DNA from 2 places in the Brevibacillus agri genome. Region 1 is predicted to be linked to the other one. Evidence: a T-box and tRNA genes for the amino acid it is inferred to sense, from the RefSeq annotation. Region 1 holds a T-box; the other holds one or more tRNA genes.
The links. The T-box of region 1 lies ahead of serS (serine--tRNA ligase). A T-box ahead of a tRNA ligase gene usually reads a tRNA of that ligase, here a tRNA-Ser.

Region 1 (4,400 bases):
TACTGCAGTTCGTGATAACATGCGCTTGATTTCTGTTGTAATGGGAACAGACAGCAAAACAAAACGCTTCGTGGAAACAAAAAAGCTTTATGACTATGGATTCAGCAATTTCAAATTAACGAAGCAATTGGACAAAAATGTTTCTGTAAAAGGTTTTGAAACTGCACCTGTAACGAACGGAGTAGAACTCAACGTACCCGCAGTAACTGCCACCGAAGTAAACATGCTGACCAAAATCGGAGCAGAGACAAAATTCACGCCAACCGTTACGTATCAAGAGCTGACCGCACCAATCAAGCAAGGCCAGGTGGTCGGTAAGCTCGTACTGAAAGAAGAAGGAGCGAAAGACGCCGACTACCTGCAGCCGGAAGACGCGGCAAAAGCAGGCGCAGATATAGTAGCCAGCCAGGAAGTCGAAGAGGCGAGCTGGATTCGTTTGTTCTTCCGCAGCATCATTCAATTTTTCAGCAATTTGTTCAGTAGCGGAACAGGAAATTAAATAATGGTTGTTTTCCCCCTCATCTATCGTTTACAATGACGATAACAAGGAACCATAACAGAGCATAACAGTTACGGTTCTGACTTCATGATGTAGGGGGAATTTTCACATGGTACAAGTAGGAACGTCCCGCGTAAAAAAAGGTATGGCTGAGATGCAAAAAGGCGGCGTCATCATGGACGTCGTAAACGCTGAGCAGGCAAAAATTGCTGAAGCTGCCGGTGCCGTAGCTGTCATGGCATTGGAACGCGTACCTTCTGACATTCGTGCAGCCGGTGGAGTAGCTCGTATGGCTGATCTCAGCATTGTGGAGGAAGTACTGAACGCTGTTTCGATCCCTGTTATGGCAAAAGCTCGTATCGGACACTTTGTCGAAGCGCGCGTACTGGAATCGATGGGTGTCGACTATCTGGACGAGAGCGAAGTTTTGACCCCGGCAGATGATTTGTACCACATCAATAAAAAAGAATTTACCGTGCCGTTCGTATGTGGCGCGCGTGATCTGGGCGAAGCGCTTCGCCGTATCGGTGAAGGGGCGTCCATGATTCGTACCAAAGGCGAGCCAGGAACCGGAAACATCGTAGAAGCCGTTCGCCACATGCGCACGATGATGGCTCAAATCCGCAAAGTGCAAGCGATGTCTTACGATGAGCTGATGGCAGAAGCGAAAAATCTGGGTGCCCCATACGAGCTGCTGGAACAAGTACACAAAACCGGCAAGCTGCCTGTAGTGAACTTCGCGGCTGGTGGCGTAGCGACTCCGGCAGACGCGGCGCTGATGATGCAGCTCGGTTCTGACGGCGTGTTTGTCGGCTCGGGGATTTTCAAATCGGAAAACCCGGAGAAATTCGCCCGCGCGATCGTTGAAGCGACTACGCACTACACAGACTACGAACTGATCGCTCGCGTATCCAAAGGTCTGGGAAGCGCCATGACGGGAATCGAGATTTCCAAAATTCGCGAAGCAGACCGCATGCAAGAGCGCGGCTGGTAAGGTGAGCAGAATGAAAATCGGTGTACTCGCTTTGCAAGGGGCTGTAGCAGAACACTTGCGCATGCTGGAAGAAGCAGGGGCGACAGCCGTTCCCGTAAAAAAGGTGGAAGAACTGGACGAGCTGGACGGATTGGTTCTCCCAGGCGGAGAAAGCACGACGATCAGCAAGCTGATGCACAAGTACGGATTCATGGAGGCGCTCCAAGAGTTCGGAAAAGCAGGAAAGCCGATCTTCGGCACTTGCGCAGGCGCGATTCTTTTGGCCAAACAGATCGAGGGGCAAGATGATTGCCATCTCGGGCTGATGGCTATCAAGGTGGAGCGCAACGCGTTTGGCCGCCAAAAGGAGAGCTTCGAGGTGACAATGCCTGTGGCTGGTGTGGGTGCAGATTACCCGGCAGTGTTCATCCGGGCGCCATATATTATGGAAGTCGGAGAAAACGCAGAAGTGCTGGCCAAGTACGAAGAAAAGATCGTGGTAGCACGAGAAGGCCACTATCTGGCGGCCGCCTTTCACCCGGAATTGACGGAAGATGCAAGACTGCACAAATACTTCCTCGACATGGTGAAAGAATACAGAAGCTAATAAAAGCCAAGCTTGCATGAAAAGATCGGCATTGACAAAATGCCGGTCTTTTCTTTTTGGTACAAGATGATGGCGGAGCGCCCTTTACATACGTATAGAACCTGTAGTACAGTTAACAATAGAAGTATGTATGAATGAGAATGCGATGATGAGAACAAGTACTTCACATCAACCTGGTGTAGAGAGTCGGTGGTAGGTGCGAACCGATCCGGTATGTGAGGGAATCCATCTCGGAGTGGCAAAGGAATGAACTTTGCCCGGAACCGTCCCGTTATGACGGATGGAGTGGATAGATGCGCCAGGGTTGGGCATGTATCAACGAGGGTGGCAACGCGGGTACACAACACTCGTCCCTTATTAGGGGACGGGTGTTTTTTGCATTTTTATTATGGATTCGGAGGGATTCGAACATGTTGGACGTAAAAGTACTGCGGCAAGATTTGGAGGAAGTAAAACGCCGTTTGGCGCATCGCAATGAAGATATTTCCGCTCTGGATCAATTTGCAGAGGTCGATGAAAAACGCCGTCAAGTGATTCAGGAAGCAGAGGCGCTGAAAAATAAACGGAATACCGTGTCTGAGCAAGTAGCAGTCATGAAGCGGAACAAAGAGAATGCCGACCACCTGATCGCGGAAATGAAAGAAGTAAACGAACGCATCAAGAAGCTGGACGAAGAGCTGCGCAAGCTGGATGAGCAGTTGGAATTCATTTTGCTGAGCCTGCCAAACCTGCCGCACGAAAGCACGCCGATTGGGACTTCTGAAGACGACAACGTGGTGGCATGGACGTGGGGCGAGCCGCGCAGCTTTGGCTTCGAGACCAAACCGCATTGGGAGCTGGCCAGCCAGGCAGGGATTCTCGATTTTGAGACGGCTGCAAAAGTAACCGGAAGCCGCTTTGTCTTTTACAAAGGACTGGGAGCTCGCCTGGAGCGCGCATTGATGAACTTCATGATGGACCTGCATGCCACCGAGCACGGATACGAGGAAGTCATCCCGCCATACATCGTAAACCGCGCAAGCATGACCGGAACCGGACAGTTGCCGAAGTTTGAGGAAGATGCTTTCAAGCTGGAGGGACCAGACTACTTCCTGATTCCTACCGCAGAGGTGCCTGTCACCAACATGCACCGGGATGAAATTATGGATGGAGCAGATTTGCCGCGATACTATGCTGCTTTCAGCGCTTGTTTCCGTTCGGAAGCGGGATCGGCTGGTCGCGATACACGCGGGCTGATTCGCCAGCACCAATTCAACAAAGTGGAGTTGGTGAAATTCGTCAAACCGGAAGATTCGTATGATGAGCTGGATAAGCTGGTGAAAAACGCAGAGAAGGTACTGCAACTGCTTGGACTTCCGTACCGTGTCATGAGCATGTGCACGGGCGACCTCGGATTTACGGCAGCGAAGAAATTCGATCTGGAGGTATGGATTCCAAGCTCGAATACGTACCGCGAAATCTCGTCTTGCTCGAACTTCGAAGACTTCCAGGCTCGCCGCGCCAATATTCGTTTCCGCCGCGACACCAAATCGAAGCCGGAATTCGTGCATACACTGAACGGCTCGGGCCTCGCCATCGGCCGTACAGTAGCGGCGATTTTGGAAAACTACCAGGAAGCGGACGGAAGCATCACCATTCCGGAAGTGCTGCGTCCGTACATGGGCGGAGTAGCAAAAATCGAGCCGAAATAAGCGGGGGGAAGAACCCCATAAATAAGCACAGCAGCCTTTGATCTTTGTTTGGATCAGAGGCTGCTTTCTTTTTGGGCGGCGAAAAGGCGAGAGAGCAGGGGGAAAAGGCAGCTTGGAAAATGTGTTCTAATACAGTTATAATTTTTAGAAAATTGTGTTGCACTGTACTAATCCCTGTTATATAATAAAAACAAATCAAAAGAACATTGTTTTAATACAGATATGGAGGGAATGGGAAATGGACTGCTATCGGTGTGAAGGAAACGGCGAACAGAATTGCCCACGATGCGGAGGCGTTGGTCATGATGACAACGGAGCGGCTTGCCATCATTGCTTGGGGGACGGACATGTGAGCTGCAGTCATTGCAGTGGCAGCGGATATCAGGATTAAGCCATTTTTTTGAATCTTCTGTACTATAATAATTGGACAAAATTCGATCTGTACCATAATAATTCAGATGTTATCAAGGGAAGGTGAACAGGTTTGACTACGATTCCAACCAATCCATATCCGCTGGAAATTCAGATTACCGGCGAGATGCGCTCCGGCTTCGAGGATATTCTCACACCGGAAGCGATCCAGTTCGTCATCAAGCTGGAGCAAAAATTCGGCGACAGAAGGCAGCAATT
Region 2 (4,400 bases), 2.1 Mb from region 1:
TCGTGGAAGCTTCGCCATGGGGAACAGACGGAGGCTTGCTGACGGCGCTGGCCGACACGCCTGCGATCGTCGTGGGGCCGGGCGTCACACAGGTCGCGCACTACCGGGACGAGTACATCGTGCTGGATGACGTGTTCCGCTGCGCGGAGATTTTTGCGCTGACCATGCTGGACTGGTGCGGCGTTGCAGAAGGGCCAGCGAAGTAGGAGAGCGGGTAGCGGGCAGCTTTCGGCTTAGGGTTCGATTTTTTATGCGAAAAATGAAAAAGTTTCGCCTCCACGCAAGGAAGCGCGATCTGCTCTGGAGAATGATTGGAGGATGAGATGCGATAGTCCAATCGTTGAAGGACGGAGGAGATGGCGATGAAAAGAGCGTGTTATATCGGGGGAAAATGGGTGCCGATGGCAGAACATGCTCCGTTGTATTCACCTTGTACGGGCCAGGCAATTGCCCATGTTCCCCAGGCCGACGCGCAGGCAGTAGAACGGGCGATCGCGGCAGCCGAGGAAGCGACGACGGTGATGCGGCGGATGCCTGCTTACCAGCGGGCGGCTATCCTGGAAAAAATCGCGCTCCTTTTGGACGAACGGATGGAGGAGGCGGCCCGGATCGTCGCGCTTGAGGCCGGAAAACCGATCAGGACGGCGCGGGGGGAAGTGATCCGCACCGTGCAAACGTATCGGTTTGCAGCGGGAGAAGCCAAACGGCTGCACGGAGAAACGATCCCGCTCGACGCCGCAATCGGCGGAGAAGGTCGCCTGGCGTACACGGTCCGCGAGCCTTTGGGCGTCGTCGGGGCGATTACGCCGTTCCCGTTTCCGCTCAATCTGGTTGCGCACAAGGTCGGACCTGCGCTCGCTGCGGGCAATGCCGTGGTGCTGAAGCCCGCTTCGCAGACGCCGCTCAGTGCGCTTTTGCTCGCCGAACTGGCCGAGCAGGCGGGACTCCCGCCAGGGGCGTTGAACGTCGTCACAGGCAGCGCAGCCGTCGTGGGCGAAAAGCTGGTGACAGACCCAAGAGTTCGCGCCTTGAGCTTTACGGGAAGCCCGGCGGTCGGGATCGACATTCGCAACCGCGCTGGCCTGAAAAAAGTGATTTTGGAGCTGGGGGCCAACTCTGCGGTCATCGTCGATTCCGACGCGCAACTGGACGAGGTGGTGCCGCGCTGCCTGTTTGGCGCATTTGCTTATTCCGGCCAAGTCTGCACGTCCGTCCAGCGCATTTACGTCGCAGAGGGCCTGTACGACGAGTTTGTCAGCCGCTTTGTGGCGCAGACGAAGGCGCTCTGCGGCGGCGACTCGCTCGATGAGCACGCTGACTTTTCCGCAATGATTCACCCGCGGCAGACCGAGCGTGTGCTGGAGTGGATTGGCGAGGCGCTGCAACAGGGAGCACGGCTTGCCTGTGGCGGCGAAGTGGTGGAGCGGATGCTGTTGCCGACCGTTTTGACCCATGTGCCGCATACGGCCAAAATCTGTTGCGAGGAAGTGCTTGGGCCTGTCGTGCTCATCAACCCGGTAGCGTCCCTGCAAGAAGCGATCCGCCTGGTCAATGACTCGCGCTACGGTCTGCAGGCAGGCGTGTACACGAACAACCTGAGGGCTGCGCTGGAAGCGGCAGATGAGCTGCGGGTTGGAGGCGTCATCATCAACGACATTCCCACCTTCCGGGCCGATCATATGCCGTATGGAGGCGTCAAGGAAAGCGGCTTGGGAAGAGAAGGCGTCAAATACGCCACAGACGAGCTGAGCGAGCTGAAGCTCGTGGTGGTCAAGCGCTGAGACAGCCAGCGGCAGTCGGTCTGGAGGCGCTTGCAAGCGCGCTTGGCGCTATGCTATAGTTAAATCAGTCAGCAACGCGGAGGGATACCGAAGTGGTCATAACGGGGCGGTCTTGAAAACCGTTAGAGTGCAAGCTCACGCGGGTTCGAATCCTGCTCCCTCCGCCATCTTTTTTGCAAGCAGCCGATATAGGATGTACAGGACGAAGCGATCTCTTTTTTGCAGAAGAGGTCTTTTTCTTTTACAGCAGGAAAAGGTCAAGCTGCGGGTTTGGCAGCAACGAGACGGTCGCTGGGCAGGACAGCCGTTTTTTTCCTGAAAATCCAGAAGAACCAATATCGAAGCTTGGCGCGATATGATATATGCTGTACACAAGGACTCGATTGTTTCTTGGGGCCTGCGGCAGCTTCAATAATGCAGAGGGGGCTTCCGCTTTTTTTAGGATAAAATATCAGAAAATAAACATTATATAGAAGATTAAGATATAATAAAAGGGAAACGAGGATGAGGGAGGTATCACGATGATCGAAGCCCAACGAGCCAGAAGAAATACGCTTGGTGACATCCTGCGAAGAAGCCGAATGCGTTACCCGGACAAGATTGCCTTGCAGTTTGAGGAGGAAGTTCTTACATACAGCGAGCTGGATCAGCTTGTCAATCAGGCGGCGCACACCTTCCTCGCCAACGGTTTGCAAAAAGGCGAGAGAGTGGCGGTGCTGTCCCGAAACTCCATGGATTTTGTCATTCTCAACTTCGCGCTGGCCAAAGCGGGACTGATTATGGTGCCAATCAACTTCATGCTGAATACGAGCGATGTGGCGTTTATTTTGGGGCACGCGGAGGTGAGCGCCTGCTTTGTGGCACCGGAGTTTCTCGCCGTGGCGCAAGAGGCGATTGGACAGGCCGATCTTTCGCCCAAGCTGCTGTCGCTTGTCTCCAGACCCGCGAAGCCGGAAGGGGAGTGGGTGCCGTTTCGCACGTTGATTCAGGACGCGAGCACGGACGAGCCGGAGCAGGAGCTTTCCGACGACGATGTCGCCCACATTTTGTACACGAGCGGTACGGAGTCGCGGCCAAAAGGGGTCATGCTGACGCACGGCAGCATTTTGTCCGAGTACGTGAGCACGATTATTGATGGGAACATGTCCCACGACGACGTGGCGATCCACGCGCTCCCGTTGTTCCACAGCGCACAGTTGCATTGTTTTCTCGGTCCCTATATTTATCTCGGGGGCACGGGCATCATTTTGGAGCAGGCGACGCCTGGCCTGATGCTGGAGATGGTCGAGACGCATAAGGCGACACAGCTTTTTTGCCCGCCAACAGTTTGGATTGCCTTGCTGCGCTCTCCCGATTTTGCCTCCCGCAACCTGTCCTCGCTGCAAAAGTGCTACTACGGAGCGGCGATCATGCCGGTGGAGGTGCTGAAGGAGCTGGGGACACGCTTGCCGAACGCACAGTTCTACAACTTTTACGGGCAGACAGAGGTAGCGCCGCTGGCGACGGTTTTGTCGCCGAAGGACCAGATTCGCAAAGCAGGCTCGGCAGGCAAGCCCGCGCTGAACGTGGAGACGAAGATTGTGGATGATGAAGGTGTCGAGGTGCCAAGAGGCTGCATTGGCGAGATCGTGCATCGGACCAGCCATGCCATGATCGGCTATTTCCGCGACGAGGAAAAGACGCGGGCTGCCTTCCAGGGAGGCTGGTTCCATAGCGGTGACCTGGGGATTATGGATGAGGAAGGGTATATTACGGTCGTCGATCGGAAAAAGGACATGATTAAATCGGGTGGCGAGAACGTAGCGAGCAGGGAAGTGGAGGAGCTGATTTATCAGCATCCGAAAGTGTCCGAGGTGGCGGTGATCGGCGTTCCGCACCCGTACTGGATCGAGGCGGTGACAGCGGTCGTTGTGCCGAAGGCTGGCGAGACATTGACGTCAGAGGAGTTGCTCGCGTTTTGCAAGGAGCGTCTTGCCTCGTTCAAGGCACCGAAGTACGTCTTCATCACCGACACGCTGCCGCGCAACCCTAGCGGGAAAATATTGAAGCGCGAACTGCGTCTGCGGTACGATACGCTTCCGACTTCGTAGTTGCCTGTTTGCAGACGGGCAGGGTGATGGTGATAAATGAAAGTCCGGTTTGACTGTGGCAAGTGGGTAGAGGGATAGTGGCAGACTGACAGACTAACTGCGATAACAGAAAACCCGCCCGATGGCCGGAAGCGTCCGGTTTGTCGAGCGGGTTTTTCCGTGTTCTATTTCACATTGGAGACAGTCGGCCGGTCAGGGCTGATGACTTCGAAGCGGTAGCCTTTTGACTTTAAAAAGGTGATGACTTCCGGAAGTGCTTGCGCTGTTGGCGTTTTGGTGCTTGCGTCGTGCATGAGTACGACAATCTCTTTTTGCGATTTTACTTGCTGCTTGATATTGGCGAGCGCCTGTTGGGCTGTGTATTGATTGCTGCGGGCGTCGCCGTTGGTGACATTCCAGTCGATGAAGATGTAGCCTTTTTTGTTCGCTTCGGCTTTGATGGCACTCATGACTGTTTTTTGCTTGTTGTACCGTTTCGGGTCCTGGTATTTGAGGCTGACCGTGTTGGTGCTGCCGCCCGGGTAGCGGA

Region 2: it has a tRNA-Ser gene. The T-box ahead of serS (serine--tRNA ligase) is inferred to sense a tRNA for this amino acid. The anticodon was not compared.

What each region holds. Positions count from the first base shown of each region.
Region 1 is NZ_CP026363.1:510,862-515,261, reverse strand. It holds gene BA6348_RS02760 (D-alanyl-D-alanine carboxypeptidase family protein) at 1-499, shown strand, start outside; gene pdxS (pyridoxal 5'-phosphate synthase lyase subunit PdxS) at 609-1,493, shown strand; gene pdxT (pyridoxal 5'-phosphate synthase glutaminase subunit PdxT) at 1,504-2,079, shown strand; T-box leader at 2,216-2,437, shown strand; gene serS (serine--tRNA ligase) at 2,490-3,770, shown strand; gene aceB (malate synthase A) at 4,255-4,400, shown strand, end outside.
Region 2 is NZ_CP026363.1:3,780,096-3,784,495, reverse strand. It holds gene BA6348_RS18605 (peptidase) at 1-206, shown strand, start outside; gene BA6348_RS18600 (aldehyde dehydrogenase family protein) at 363-1,781, shown strand; tRNA gene BA6348_RS18595 (tRNA-Ser) at 1,860-1,948, shown strand; gene BA6348_RS18590 (acyl-CoA synthetase) at 2,303-3,871, shown strand; gene BA6348_RS18585 (exo-beta-N-acetylmuramidase NamZ domain-containing protein) at 4,036-4,400, opposite strand, start outside.